4 regions of the Dechloromonas aromatica RCB genome follow, and region 1 is predicted to be linked to each of the others. Evidence: riboswitches for the same ligand, from Rfam matches in the RefSeq annotation. Region 1 holds a riboswitch; each other region holds the start of a gene.
What was found. A riboswitch is a leader RNA that binds a small molecule or an ion and turns the genes downstream of it on or off. The one in region 1 is predicted to bind cobalamin.
Positions count from the first base shown of each region.

Region 2: it holds a riboswitch for cobalamin, as region 1 does, so the genes downstream of both, cobT (nicotinate-nucleotide--dimethylbenzimidazole phosphoribosyltransferase) here and cbpA (modified peptide precursor CbpA) in region 1, are expected to answer to the same signal.
Region 3: it holds a riboswitch for cobalamin, as region 1 does, so the genes downstream of both, DARO_RS20535 (TonB-dependent receptor) here and cbpA (modified peptide precursor CbpA) in region 1, are expected to answer to the same signal.
Region 4: it holds a riboswitch for cobalamin, as region 1 does, so the genes downstream of both, DARO_RS08685 (TonB-dependent receptor domain-containing protein) here and cbpA (modified peptide precursor CbpA) in region 1, are expected to answer to the same signal.

Region 1 covers NC_007298.1:456,484-460,165, reverse strand. Annotated here, with positions in the region: gene DARO_RS02175 (GNAT family N-acetyltransferase) at 1-383, opposite strand, end outside; gene cbpB (peptide-modifying radical SAM enzyme CbpB) at 444-1,817, opposite strand; gene cbpA (modified peptide precursor CbpA) at 1,814-1,981, opposite strand; cobalamin riboswitch at 2,067-2,267, opposite strand; gene ubiD (4-hydroxy-3-polyprenylbenzoate decarboxylase) at 2,287-3,682, opposite strand, start outside.
Region 2 covers NC_007298.1:160,162-163,843, reverse strand. Annotated here, with positions in the region: gene DARO_RS00805 (adenosylcobinamide-GDP ribazoletransferase) at 1-591, opposite strand, end outside; gene cobT (nicotinate-nucleotide--dimethylbenzimidazole phosphoribosyltransferase) at 588-1,634, opposite strand; cobalamin riboswitch at 1,706-1,935, opposite strand; gene cobU (bifunctional adenosylcobinamide kinase/adenosylcobinamide-phosphate guanylyltransferase) at 1,922-2,488, shown strand; gene DARO_RS00790 (ATP-binding protein) at 2,597-3,205, shown strand; gene DARO_RS00785 (tetratricopeptide repeat-containing response regulator) at 3,205-3,682, shown strand, end outside.
Region 3 covers NC_007298.1:4,326,899-4,330,580, reverse strand. Annotated here, with positions in the region: gene DARO_RS20535 (TonB-dependent receptor) at 1-1,797, opposite strand, end outside; cobalamin riboswitch at 1,900-2,106, opposite strand; gene DARO_RS20530 (TonB-dependent receptor) at 2,149-3,682, opposite strand, start outside.
Region 4 covers NC_007298.1:1,812,263-1,815,944, reverse strand. Annotated here, with positions in the region: gene DARO_RS08700 (cobalamin biosynthesis central domain-containing protein) at 1-13, shown strand, start outside; gene DARO_RS08695 (cobalamin biosynthesis protein) at 10-405, shown strand; gene cobJ (precorrin-3B C(17)-methyltransferase) at 402-1,382, shown strand; cobalamin riboswitch at 1,456-1,726, shown strand; gene DARO_RS08685 (TonB-dependent receptor domain-containing protein) at 1,860-3,682, shown strand, end outside.

The sequences.
Region 1 (3,682 bases):
AGCACCTCCAGCGTCAGCTTACAGCAACCGAGTTGCCGGGCGCGTTGTTCGGCCCAGGCCAGCAGCGCCTGGCCGATGCCCTGGCCGCGCAAGTTTTCGCGCACCACGATGTCGTGGACGTTGAGCAGCGGCCTGGCGGCAAAGGTGGAGAAGCCGGCGAAGCAGTCGATCAGGCCGACCGCCTTGCCGTCGAGCCAGGCCAGCGCGCCATGAAAGCCCGGAACTTCCTTCAAGGTACTGACCAGATGGACCTTGGCGTAGTCCGAAAGGCCGTCACCGCCACCCATCGGATCACGGGCGTAATGCTCGAGCAGGTCGTGAAAGGCCTCAACGTGGCAGAGATCGGCCAGATCAGTGGCGGTAATGACAAGACGGGAATGCATGGCTGACGGTGCCTGAAAGCAGGAGAAGGGCGTCATATTAAAGCGCCCGCCCGGCATTTCTCAACTCATCACAAAAACGGTTTCCGTTCCCTCGTCCCAGCCGTCCCACAGATAGTCATCGGCCTTGCCATCGGCGATCAGGCGCAGGGCGTAATTGACCTGCTCCTTGTAGAAATCGCAGAAGGCGCCGATCTTGTCCATGCCGCCGTTCATCTCGAAGGCTTCGGCCGGACAGGGCGAGCCGCAGAAGTGGCGGATCGCGCAATCGCCGCAGGGGCTGAACCGATCGACGTCGCGCGTCGTCACCTCACGGAAGGCGGCGGAATCCAGCGCCGCCTCGACCCCGCCAGTCAGCAGGCTGCCGCCGTTGAAGCGCGGCAGGCCGATGAACTCGCTGCACGGGTAGAGGCTGCCGTCGGCGGCCAGCGCGAAGAAGGCACGGCCACCGCCGCAGGGCGAGATGTCGCACATCAGCCGGCGCGCCGTCGGGGCCAGGATGCCGATCAGGATATTGGCGAAATTGGCGACCATCAGCTTGCGCCCCGTTTCCTGGTAAAGCTCGTAGGTCCGGTCGAGGGCGGCGAAGAAGGCCTTGCCCATGTCGCCATCGGCCGGCTTGACGCCGCGCGCCCCGGGCAAGGTGCAACGCAGGGTGTTGAGCATGCAGGTCGGCACTTCGTTGGCATGGAACAGCTCGACCATGTGCGTCAGGTAGGGCAGATTCTCCGTCGTGCAGGTCGTGATGACACTCCACGAACCGTAGCCACGCAGCTTTTCCATGGCTCGCAGCACTTTGTCGTGCACGCTCTTGCCGCCCCAGGTCCGGCGGGTCGCATCGGTAATGCCAGCGACCGGGCCGTCGAGCGACAGGCCGATGCTGACATTGCGCGAGGTCAGGAAGTCGAGCGCCGCATCGTCGAGCAGCGTGCCATTGGTCTGCAGACCAAAGACGAAATCGTCGGCGAAAGCATCGATCGCCGCGAATACAGCGGCCTGGTTCATCAGCGGCTCGGCGCCGTGGAAGATGGCGCGCGGCTTGCGATCGGCCGGCATCACCGAACGGAAATAGTCGCGCAGCTTGCCCAGCGAAGCGAGCAGCGTCTCGACCGGCATGTGGCTGCCGCTGCTGCGCTGGCTATCGGGCAGATAGCAGTAGGTGCAATTGAGATTGCAGCGCTCGGTCGGGTTGAGATAGACGCCGGAAGGCTTCAGGCCGAAACGGAGGGCGTGCAGTTCCCGCGAAAACAGTTCGGCCATGGCGCCATAGGCGGCGAGCAGGGCCGGATCGCGGCCAGCTTCGTGAATACGGGTCTTGTCGACCAGCGCCCAGAAGGCCGTCTGTGGATCAGTGACTGCGGCATAGAGCGGGTGGCCGATATCGAGCGCTTGGAAAAGCGTGCCGCGGGCGGCACGCTCGGCGATTGCTGCGATCACTTGGCCGCCTTCCGATCCATCAGCACATAGTGCGAGAGGCCGATGCCGTCCGGGTTGCAGCTCTTGCGGATGGCGATGGTCGGGGCCACCGGCTGCGCATGCTGGGCAGCGGTCGGCTGGGTTTCAACGGTATTGGACGCGACTTGAGAAACGATCTTGGGCATTTTCCACTCCTCGGGAAGACAAAAACAAAAAAGGCCCCGGCTGAGTACACGCGGGTTGCATGTACTCAGCCGGAGCCCTTGCCTTGGCTCCAGTCAGGAATCGATTCGTCTTCTGGCTTCCGGATCAGCCGAAGCGCTGCGCCTTCCCTGCGGAGTCAAGCTCGCAAGTGGCTGGTCTAGCGACCATGCAGTCTTCGTCCCCGGTTACAGCGGCGGGCCCGCCACGGATTCGCACCGTGTTCCGTATTTCGATTCCAACAGGAGCGCCGATTCTCTCAGGCCGGCGAGTCGTGGGTCAATTCATCCTAAATGCCTAGTTCCTGCCACATTGTGTCGACGCGTTTCTTGACATCGGCATCCATGACGATGGGCCGACCCCACTCGCGGGTCGTTTCGCCCGGCCACTTGTTGGTCGCGTCCAGTCCCATCTTGGAACCGAGGCCGGCGACCGGACTGGCGAAGTCGAGGTAATCGATCGGTGTGTTGTCGACCAGCGTCGTGTCGCGCGTCGCGTCCATGCGCGTCGTCATTGCCCAGATCACTTCCTTCCAGTCGCGGATGTCGATGTCGTCGTCCACCACGATGATCGTCTTGGTGTACATGAACTGGCGCAGGAAGCTCCAGATGCCGAACATGATGCGCTTGGCGTGGCCGGGGTAAGCCTTCTTGATACTGACAATGGCCATCCGGTACGAGCAGCCTTCCGGTGGCAGGTAGAAATCGACGATTTCCGGATACTGCTTCTGGAGCAGCGGTACGAAGACTTCATTGAGCGCGACCCCCAAAACCGCTGGCTCGTCGGGCGGCTTGCCGGTGTAGGTGCTGTGGTAGATGGGGTTCTTGCGCATGGTGATGCGATCGATGGTGAACACCGGGAATTCGGCCTGCTCGTTGTAATAGCCGGTGTGGTCGCCGTACGGCCCTTCAAGCGCCATCTCGCCGGGGTGAATGACGCCTTCCAGAACGATCTCGGCCGAAGCGGGCACCTGCAACCCGGAACCAATGCATTGCGTCAGCTCGGTCTTGCCACCGCGCAGCAGGCCGGCGAACTGGTATTCCGACAGCGAATCGGGCACCGGCGTCACAGCACCGAGGATGGTCGCCGGGTCGCAGCCGAGCACCACCGCCACCGGGAAAGGCTGACCGGGATTAGCCAGCTGGAACTCGCGAAAATCGAGCGCCCCGCCGCGATGCGCCAGCCAGCGCATGATCACCTTGTTCGGGCCGAGCACCTGCTGGCGATAGATGCCGAGGTTCTGCCGGTTCTTGTGCGGCCCCTTGGTGACCACCAGGCCCCAGGTGATCAGCGGCGCGATGTCGCCCGGCCAGCAGTGCTGGATCGGCAGGCGCGACAGATCGACATCCTTACCCTCCCAGACAATCTCCTGACACGGCGCGTTCGACACCTTCTTCGGCGCCATGTTGAGCACCTGCTTCAGGATCGGCAGCTTGTCCCAGGCATCCTTCAGCCCCTTGGGCGGTTCCGGTTCTTTCAGGTAGGCGAGCAGCTTGCCGACTTCGCGCAGGGCCTGCACCGACTCCTCGCCCATGCCGAGCGCCACCCGTTTCGGCGTGCCGAACAGGTTGGCCAGCACGGGAATGCTGTGCCCCTTGGGTTTCTCGAACAGGATGGCCGGCCCTTCGGCACGCAGCACGCGGTCGCAGATTTCGGTCATTTCGAGGTAGGTATCAACCTCGACG
Region 2 (3,682 bases), 300 kb from region 1:
CAGTGCCAGCAGCGGCGCGACGGCGAAGCACAGCGCCACCACTATGGCTCCGGCGGACATGCGGTTGGCGAGCGGCTTGGCCTTGCTCAGCTGATCGTCACGAACGTAGTCCATGGTCGCCAGCAAGACCGTCGCGCAGAAGCGGGAAACAGCATGTCCGGCGAGCAGCGCGAATGGAACGAGCGCCGGCGCCAGCGACGAGAGCAGCACGAACTTGCCGAGCAGCGCCAGCACCATGGCGACGACGCCGTAGCTACCGACGCGCGAGTCCTTCATGATGTCGAGAATGCGCGCCTTTTCCCAGCCACCGCCGAGGCCGTCGACCGTATCGGAAAGGCCGTCCTCGTGGAAGGCACCGGTGGCGTAGATGGTGGCTGCCATCGAGAGCAGGACGGCGACCGGCTGCGGCCACAGGTACAGGGCCAGCCAATAGACCAGCGCCCCGATGCCGCCAACCAGCAGGCCGACGGCGGGGAAATATCGAGCCGAGTGATTCAGCGCCTCGGCCGAATGCCCGACCCAGCCGGGCACCGGCAGCCGCGTGAAGAAGCGGATCGCGCCGAAGAAGTACTCGAGCTCGCGGCGGATCATTCTTTATCTGACACGCCGGCCGATTCGAAGCTGGCCATCTCGTTGAGGAAGCTCACCGCCGACTGGACCAGCGGGTAGGCCAGCGCGGCGCCGGTGCCTTCGCCAAGGCGCAACCCGAGGTCGAGCAGCGGTTCGGCGCCCATGGCGAGCAATTGGGTGCGATGGCCGGCCTCGGCGGAACGGTGGCAGAAGACGCAGTAGTCGAGCAGCGCTGGCGCCAGACGGGAAGCGATCAGGGCGGCCGAACCGACAATGAAACCATCGATCAGCAGCACCATCTTCGCTTCGGCTGCCGCCAGCATGGCGCCAACCATGGTGGCGATTTCAAAGCCGCCGAATTCGGCCAGCACAGCGCCGGCATCGTTGTTGCCACCGGCGTTACGGTAGCGGATCAGGGCCTGTTCGAGCAGATCCTGCTTGCGGGCCAGGCCGGCATCATCCAGCCCGGTGCCGCGACCGACACATTCGGCCAGCGGCAGGCCGGTCAGACAGTGCGTCAGCAACGAAGCGGAGGCGGTATTGCCGATGCCCATTTCACCGAAACCGACGACATTGCAGCCCTTTGCTGCCAGCTGGCGGACGATGGCGGCGCCATTCTGGATTGCCTGCGCGCACTGGGCAGGCGTCATCGCTGCCTGCTCGATGTAATTGGCCGTGCCAGCCGCGACCTTGGCATCGATCAAGCCGGTGCGCTGGCCGAAATCGTGAGCGACGCCGGCATCGACAACCGACAGGCCGAGGCCGTTCTGCCGGGCGAAGACGTTGATCGCGGCGCCGCCGGCCAGGAAGTTCTCGACCATCTGCCAGGTTACGTCCTGCGGGTAGGCCGATACACCGGCCTTGGCTGCGCCATGGTCGCCGGCGAAGACGAGCATTTGCGGATTGTTCAGTTGCGGGGTCAGCGTTTGCTGGACCAGGCCGATTTTTTTGGCGGTCTTTTCGAGCAGCCCGAGCGCTCCGAGCGGCTTGGTCTTGCGGTCGATCTTGTTTTGCAGGGCGGTTTCAAGTCCGCTGTCCGGGATAGAAATTTCAAACGAATGCATCCGATTCTCCAAAAGTAAAAGGGCCTCGCGGCAACGTTTGGCCAACGCTGCCGCGAAACCCTGTCCACAGGCTTCGAAATGAAGTTTCGACACGTCTTCTGGCTTCCGGATCGTCCCTTGGCCGCGCCTTCCCGCCGGGTCTGTTTCCCCGTTTGCAGTGGCTGTTGCGGCATCGGTCCCCGGTTACAGCGGCGGGCCCGCCCCGGAATTGAGTCAGACTCGCACCGGGTTCCGTATTGTCGAAGGCGAAATTATACCGGTTGCCGCCGGGCCGGCCTTCACCCAAAATGCCGCCCATGAAAGAACTGATTCTCGGCGGTGCCCGGTCGGGCAAGAGCCTGCTGGCCGAACAACGCGCCCACGACTCCGGACTGAAGGTGACCTACCTCGCCACGGCCCAGGCGCTCGATGGCGAAATGGCCCGCCGCGTGGCCCATCATCGCGAACGCCGGCCGGTCGAGTGGGGCTGCATCGAAGAAACACTGCATCTGGCGGCCTGCCTGCGCGAGTTGGCAGCGGCGGATACCTGCGTGCTGGTCGACTGCCTGACCCTGTGGCTGTCCAACCTGTTGTTCGCCGGCCAGGCCGCGGCACAGGCTGAAGCAGGCGAAGCCATCGACTGCCCGCTGTTCCGCGCGGAAACCAGCGCGCTGATCGAACTGCTGCCGCAGCTGCCCGGCCGCATCATTCTGGTTTCCAATGAGGTCGGCTGGGGCATCGTGCCGATGCATCCGGTATCGCGCCTCTTCGCCGATGAACAGGGACGCCTGAACCAGCGCGTCGCCGCCGTTTGCGACCAGGTCACGCTGGTCGCCGCCGGACTGCCACTCAGCCTCAAGTCCACCGCGGGCTGATCGGACTGCCAATTCGGAATGCATTTCTCCGAAGGCAGGCATCTCGACAAAAAGATCGGTATCCTTGTTGCAGATAGACACGCAAGATGTCTTTGGAGGGGACTAAACATGCATAAATTGCTCGACATCCTGGCTTCAGGCGTACATGACGCGAAGAACCAGCTGTTCATCGCCGAATCGCTGATTGCCGCCGCCGAAGCAAAACATGGCCTGAAAATGAGCGAAGCCCGTTACGCCATCGAAGCGGCAGGCAACCGCCTGTCCCGCACCTTGGCGGCTTACGGCATTCTTCGCCACGACGCCGCACTGGGTGTCACCCCGGTGCTCGTTGGCGACCTCTGCGAAGAAGTGGTACTTGCCCAGAAAAGCCATCTAGCCGGCCAGGATATCGCCTTGACGGTCGATTGCCAGGTGTTCGACGAATGGCCGCTGGATCGCGACCTGGTCACTGACATGCTGAACAATGCCGTGCAAAACGCCGGACGCTTTGCCCGCAGCCGGATCAGCCTCAGCGCCAGGGAAGATGGCGGCTGGCTCGTCCTCAGCGTCGAGGACGACGGCCCCGGTTTTGCCACGCTGCCCCCGACGCACGGCACCGGCCTGATGGTCGCCGACCGACTGGCCGCGCTACACGCCCGCAAGGGGCAACAGGGCAGCCTGCACTTAAGCAACGGCAGCAGCCTCGGCGGCGCCCGTTTTGAATTGCGCCTGCCCTGATGAGCGAATACAACAAAAAGCGTTTTCTCGTCATCGACGACCAGCCGCAGGCGCGCGATGCGCTGCGCACCATCGCCCAGACCATCGGTGCCTTCGCCGTCGAATTTGCCTCCAATTATCAGGATGCCATCTATCGCATCCGCAACAATTCACCGGACATCATCCTCTGCGACTACGTGCTGGGCGAAGGCCGCTCCGGGCAGCAGTTGCTGGAGGAGTTGCGGCGCTTCAACCTGCTGCCGGACGAGACCATTTTCATGATGGTCACCGGCGAACAATCCTACGAGCAGGTGGTTTCAGCCGTCGAACTGGTCCCGGACGACTACATCATCAAGCCGTTCTCGCCAGACAAGCTGGTCCTGCGACTGGATCGGATCATCGCCAAGAAAAATTTCTTCGCTGCTTATTATCAGGAAAAGCGCAAGCAGGAGTACGCCAGAGCGCTGGCCATCCTTGAGGCACAACGCACCAGCGAGA
Region 3 (3,682 bases), 630 kb from region 1:
GGCGGCCATCAGGTCCGTTGTCGTATAGCCACCCACCTGCCTCCGCGTGTTGGCATAGTCGCCGCTAACGTAGCGTTCTCCGACGTAATTGACTGTCGCGCTGTACTGGCCGAATTGCTGGGCATTCCACTGTAGCGCCAGGGCGCCCTTGTTTTCGGCGACCATCGGGATCTGTTTGCCAGTGAACGAGCCGCTGCGGTAGGTCGCGTCCAGATAGGTATAGCTGCCGCGCAAGGCGAGGCTCGAGGTGGCCTGCCATTGCGCTTCCAGTTCGATGCCCCGGCGCTGGGTCGGGTCGGTGTTGATGTTGGTGTACAAATTGCTGTCGAACAGGATTTCATCCGTCAGCTTCATGTCGAAGGCCGCGGCTTTGACCGATATGTCACCCCGGCGGGCAGAGGCGCCGATTTCCTTGATGGTGCCGTGTTGGGGGCGCAGGTTGGCGGAAAACACGGAGTTTCCGGACATGATGTCGTAACCGAACAGCTCGTCGGTATTGGCGAAACGGAAGGTGGTGCCTACCTTGCCATAGACCTGCCAGTGACTGCCGGCATACGTCAGGCCGATTTCTCCGGCGTTCTTCGTGCGCTGGGTTTCGCCCTGAATCGAACTGTCGGCGGCGCTTTGCCACATGCGCTGCGAACGGGCGCCGAGCATCAGGCCCCAGTGCTCATCGAAGTGGGTCAGGTTCTGCAGGTACAGGGCCTGGCTGTCCTGCTCGGCGCGGGCGCGGGAAATGCCAAACAGTGCGCTGTTGCTGACTGAGCGCCAGTCGCCGTGGTACTGATCGAAACCGATCACGGTCTCGCTGGCGGCCAGGCTGGGCAGGCCATGCGCCCAGCGCAGGCGAGGCGTGAAGGACCAGTGCTCTTTCTCCCGCTCGTAAGTGGAGCGATAGACGCCGGAGTACGAGTCGTAGTTATCTTGGTCGAAGGAAAACTCGGCATTGAACAACAGATTCTGGGCGATTTCGGCTTCAACGCCCGGGCGAATCCGGAAGCCGTCGCGATGCTGGTGATCCTGTGGTGTTTTCGAGTAGCGCGGGCGCTGATCGTAGTCGGCTTGCGAGAGAGCACCCGGCAGCCTGGCGCTTTCATCGAAGCCGGAAAAGTCGACGAAACCCTTGGCGCTGCTGCCATCAATGCCGACTCGGCCGGCCAGCGAAGTCTGGGTGGCGGCCGAGTTCTGGCGCCAGCCATTGGTGTCGGCGAAGTGTCCAGCCAGGTTGATGTGAGCGCTTTCACCGCGAGCGGACAGTTGCGCATCGGTGGTGAGCAGCCCGTTGCTGCCGGCGCCGAGCGTAATATTCTGCTGCGAACCTGTCGCTTTCTTGGTGATGATATTGACCACCCCGCCGCTGGCGCCGTCACCGTAGAGCACGGTACCCGAGCCGCGCATGATTTCGATTCTCTCGATGTTGTTCAAGGGGATCAACGACCAGTTGACCGACTCCATAGCCGCGGGGTTGAGGCGCTGACCATCGAGCAAGATAAGTGTGTTCAACGACGCAGTGGCTGGGCCGAAGCCGCGCAGATCGACGCTGGCATCGATGCCGAAGCTGCCATAAAGTGCGCTGACACCGATACCTGCCTGGGTTTTCAGAAGGTCGGGCAAATTGCTGGCCGGGCTCTGACGAATATCCTGCGCAGAGATCACGGTGATATTGGCTGGCAGGCGGGAGTCGATTTGCTCGAAGCGGGTTGCCGAAACGACGACCGCCGGCATTTCTGCGGCGTCATGGGCGAAAACGCTCGAAATGCACAAGGGCAGGGAGAAAACGAGATATTGCGGCTTCACGGAGCTTTCCTTTCCCGGCAGACGTCCCCGCTGCCGGAATGCGTTGAGACGGAAGCGCGGGAGGCAGCTGGTCGAGAAACCGGCACCACCACCCCGTGGCACTTCCAATGGGTGTTCCAGGCCGGTATCCGGGCTCACAAGTCTTGACGTATCGCCTTCCCAGGTGGTCACCCAGTGGCCTTGTGATACGTCCGCACTTGCTTACCGTTGCGGGGGCAGCAGCGGCATGGTCTCGTTGGAGACGCACCGCTTTCCCGTTTAACTGCGCTTGGATAATCCGTACGCAGCACCTGAGACGGCCGCCATTTTACATGGCGGAATACTTTAATAACAGCGAGATAGCTGCATTGCCTAGTAGCTGTAGGCCAGCGAGGCGAACCAGGCTCGTCCGGGAGCGGCGTAATAGGAGAAATAATTCCGGTCGAACAGGTTGCTGACGGCCAACGAGGCATTGAGGCTCTTGTTGAAGCGATAGCTCAGTTTGCTGTCGACCACGAAATAAGCATCGTAGGCTTTGTAAACAGCAGCAGCGGTATCGGCATTGGTGTCGTCGGCGTACTGCTTGCTGGCGTAGCGGCCACTGGTGGACAGCAGCCAGTCGCCACGGCGGGTTTCGAAGCCGATGCTGGCCTGCTTTTCCGGCAGGCCGGTCAGGCGCTTGCCGACCGACGACGGCGACGCGCTGTTTTCCAGCATTTCGCTGTGCGTATAGGTCAGGTTGGCGAAGACCCGGTTGTCGGCATCGAAATGGTGGGTGGCGCTGAGCGTGACACCGTTCGTCCGGGCTTTGCCGGCGTTGATGCGTTTGCGAACCACGATGTTGCCCGGGCCGGTCTGCTTGGGACCAAGGTAGATCAGGTCGTCGATTTCGTTGTGGAAATAGGTGGCCCTGATTTCGCCGCCGTTCCAGGCGCGCCAGTCGCTGCCCACTTCCCAGGATTTGACGGTTTCGGGGGTTAGCGCTGGGTTGGCACTAATGAGGTAGCTGCTGAACGAACTGCGGTATAGGTCATAGACCGTTGGAGCATGGAAAGCCTTGCCGGCCGAGGTGCGCAGCGTGAAGGCATCGGTCACGCGCCACGAGGCGCCGAGCTTCGGGCTCCAGGCGGCTGCAGTTCTCTCGGCGTAGCTGTAGCTGCCCGTCGGGTCGCTGCTCTGGCCGTTGGCGTTGAGCCAGTGGTCGTAGCGCAGGCCGCCCTGCACGGTCAGGCTTGGCGCAAGCTGCCAGTTGTCCTGAAGGTAGGCGCCATGCAGGTACATCTTGCCGGAGGCAGTCGAGTACAGCGCGGTCTTGGATTCAGGATTGCCCCAGTTGCTCAGGGTGTAATCCTTGGCGTCGGCCGAGTCCTGGCGGTAGGCGTAGCCGACGGTCAGGTCATGGGCGCCGAGCGAGGCATTCCAGTAGGTGTCGAATGCTGTCGATTCCGATGGGCTGTCGCTGATCCGGCCTGGGCCGCCAAAGGCTGTGCTGCCGGTCGTTGCTATGATGTACGAATTGGTCGTCACGGCAGTATGGCTGGCCAGCACGTTCAATTGGCCGATCCCCAGCTTGGTGTCGAAGCCGGCATGGAACAGCTGGCGGGTGTAGTTGCTGTCGCCACCGGCGAAGGAAACGTTGTAGATTGGGGCGCCGGTGGCATTGCTACGCACGAAGGATTCCGGGGCGGCGTAACCATAGTGGTAGTCCTGCAGCAGCCAGCCAGCACGCCAGGAGGTGTCGGTGCTGACGCGCTGTTCCAGCTTCAGCGAGGCGCCGTGTTCCTGCCAGGTGTTGTCGCCCTTTTGGCCAAGCAAATAGGTGCCGGCGCCGAGCTCCGTGCTGGTCGGAATAGCGCCTCTGGAGCCCGTTGGTCGACTGCCAGTAACCCATTCGCTGCGATATCCG
Region 4 (3,682 bases), 1.4 Mb from region 1:
GCAAGCCGTATGAAAATCACCCTCGGTCTCGGTTGCGACCGGAACACGCCAGCGAGCACCATCGCGCAGGCGATTGGCGAAGCGCTGGCGGCGGCCAATGCCACGCCAGCCGATGTAGCGGGCGTCGCGTCGATTGACCTGAAGGCCGATGAGGTCGGGCTGCTTGAAGTGGCCGCCCAACACGGATGGATGATTGATTTCCATCCGGCGGCAGCGCTGGCGGCGGTCGAGGTCCCCACCCCCTCGGAAACGGTCCGCAAATATACCGGCACCCCTTCGGTTTCGGAGGCGGCAGCCCTACTCGCTGCCCGTGCCGACCAGACCCATTTGATCATCGAAAAACACAAGTTGCGCGGCCCGGATGGGCGTAACGCGACTGTCTCCATTGCAAGGATTCCAGAATGAATGAAACTCAGACGAAAACCGGGAAAATCATGTTGGTCGGCCTCGGCCCGGGCAGCAACGACCACCTGACCGCTCGTGCTCGCGCCGCCATCGCCGAAGCCGACACGATCATCGGCTACGTTACCTATATCCGCTTGGTGGCCGATCTCGTGGTCGGCAAGGAAGTCATCAAGAAATCGATGACCGAGGAACTCGACCGGGCCATCGAGTCACTCGACCGGGCCCGCCAGGGCAAGAAGGTGGCCCTGATTTCATCGGGCGACGCCGGCGTTTACGGCATGGCCGGGCCGACCTTCGAAGTACTGTTCCAGGCCGGGTGGACGCCGGATTCGGACATTGAAGTCGAGATCATCCCCGGCGCTTCGGCGCTGAACACCTGCGCCGCGCTGGTCGGCGCCCCGCTGACCCACGATTTCTGCGCCATTTCCCTGTCCGACCTGCTGACACCATGGCCGACCATCGCCCGCCGGCTCGATGCGGTGGCCTATGCCGATTTCGTCGTTGCGCTGTACAACCCGAAAAGCGGTCGCCGCACCCAGCAGATCGTCGAAGCGCAACGCCTATTCCTGCGCCACCGCGATCCGAAAACCCCAGTCGCCATCGTCAAATCTGCCTACCGGCCGAAGCAGCGCATCGAATTCACGACGCTGGAAAAGATGGGCGAGGCTGACATCGGCATGCTGTCGACCGTACTGATCGGCAATTCCAACACCTTCATCAAACATGGCCTGATGGTGACGCCGCGCGGCTATGCGAACAAGTACGCCGTCGAGGCTGGCGAACGCAATACCCACGACGGCGAACAGGCTGGCCGCTCGCTGTCCACCGGCCTCAACGGCTGGATGGCGAGCATTCAGGCGAGCGGCAAGAGTGCCGCCGAACTGGCCATCGAGCACCGCCTGCCGGAGGACTACATCGCTGCCGTGCTGGCTAGCGAAGTCCCTGCGGAAGGCGAAGCGAACGAGATCGAGGCATGACGCCAGCCGGTGCAGAAATCGCACCGCTTTGAATTAATGGCTGCCGTCCGGCGCAGCAGAGATCGGTCGTTTTGCCGGACAAACAGCAACAGGTGTCTTTGGCTGATTCAACGGCCAAAGGTGAAACGGGAACGAGGTGCGTGGCGACTCGATAAAACGAGTGACCACAATGCCCCGGCTGCCCCCGCAACGGTAAGCGAGTGCGGAAGTGTCAAGGTGCCCCGGCATGGGGTCACCAGCCACTGGTTCGTCACGTGGCGTCCATAGGACGTGCGCGGTCGGGCCGGGAAGGCGACACTTCAAGACTTGCCAGCCCGGAGACCGGCCTGTTGCTTGGTGTCGCTGCGCTCTACGGTGTGGCGACGATATGCAATAGACCGTCTGCGGGGAAGCTGATGGCGGCAGTTGAAGCATGGCCCTGCGCCATGCCTTGTCGTCATCCGCAAGCTGACGGTAGAACATGGGAGTTCGACTCAGATGTCAAAAACAGGATTCAGTCTCCAGCCAGCGAGTGAGCCAGGCACCCCAGTCCATCCAGTCAGGCGACTCTCTTCCCTGGCACTGGCCCTGCTGTCGGCTTATGCCTTGCCGGCCATTGCCGCCGGCCTGCCGACGCTGCAGGAAGTCACCGTCAGCAGCGGCAGCAAGGACTTGATCGGTATCGCCGAAGCGGCCAGCGAGGGAACGGTCACGGCCAGGCAACTGGCCAACCGGCCCTTGCTCCGCCCGGCCGAGGTCATGGAAGTTGTACCGGGCATGGTGGTCACCCAGCATTCCGGTGATGGCAAGGCCAACCAGTATTTCCTGCGCGGCTTCAACCTCGACCATGGCAGCGACTTCTCGACACTGGTCATGGGGATGCCGGTCAACATGGTCAGCCATGCCCACGGCCAAGGCTACATGGACCTCAATTTCCTGATTCCCGAACTGGTCAGCACGGTCAAATACAAAAAAGGCGTCTATGGTGCCGAGGATGGCGACTTCGCCACCAGCGGCAGCGCCCGCATCGATTACCAGCGCAAGCTGAATGCCCCCTTTGTGGAACTTGGCCTGGGCCAGCACAATTACCGTCGGCTACTCGCGGCCGGCAGCAGCGAACTCAACGGTTTCAGCCTGCTCGCCGGCGTCGAGCTGGCCGGCAACAATGGCCCCTGGGAGCAACCGGAAAACCTGAGCAAGCAGAATGCGGTATTCCGCCTTTCATCCGGCACAGCGGCCAACGGTTTTGCCCTCACAGCCATGCTCTACAAGGCCGAGTGGACGGCCTCCGAGCACGTGCCGGAGCGCGCCATCAGCAGCGGTGAAATCGGCCGCTACGGCACGTTGGTCAAAAACGACGGTGGTCAGACTCACCGTTACAGTCTGTCCGGCGAATGGGCTACAACCGATGAAAAAGGTGCCACGCGAGCCAATTTATACGTCATCGACTACGGCCTCAATCTGTTCTCGGCACCCTCCGGTTATATCAGCGGTCTGGCCGGCGATCAGCACGAACAAGCCGACGAGCGCCTCGTCTGGGGCGGCGAGCTGCGCCATAGCTGGTTCCTCGGCCCGCAGTGCAAGGACAGCGAACTGATGGCGGGGATTCAGCTGCGCCAGGACCGTATCGCCAGCGTTGGGCTCTACAACACGGAAAATCGCCAGCGGACCAATACCGTGCGCGAGGACAGAATCACCGAAACGGCTAGCGGGCTGTTCATGGAGATCAAAACACAATGGCTGCCCTGGCTGCGGAGCAGTATCGGTGCACGCTACGACCAGATCCGGGCCGAGGTCATTGCGTTGGGCGGGGCCAACAACATGGAAAACGGCGGCGATGTGTCGGCCCACCAGGCCAGCCCCAAACTGGGTGCCGTCTTCGGCCCCTTCGCTTTGCTCGGCCCGACCGAGTTTTATGCCAACTGGGGGCACGGTTTCCACAGCAACGATGCACGTGGCGCAACGACGAGAACCAACCCGCAGAACGGCGCCTCAATCGATACGCTACCGCTGATCGTCAAGGCCAGGGGCAGCGAACTGGGCATTCGTGTCGTCCCCCTGCCCGGCTGGAGCAGCAGCCTCTCCATCTGGCAGATGGAACTCGCCTCGGAACTGGTTTTTATTGGCGACGAAGGCGTGACGGAACCCAAGGGGGCTTCACAACGCAGCGGACTGGAATGGTCCAACTACTTCACCCCGATCCCTGGATTGATCGTCGATGCCGACTTGGCCCTGTCGAAAGCGCGCTTCAAAACCGAAGTCAACGGCGGGCGCCATGTGCCGAATGCCATTCCGCTAACCGCCTCGCTTGGCTTGACGCT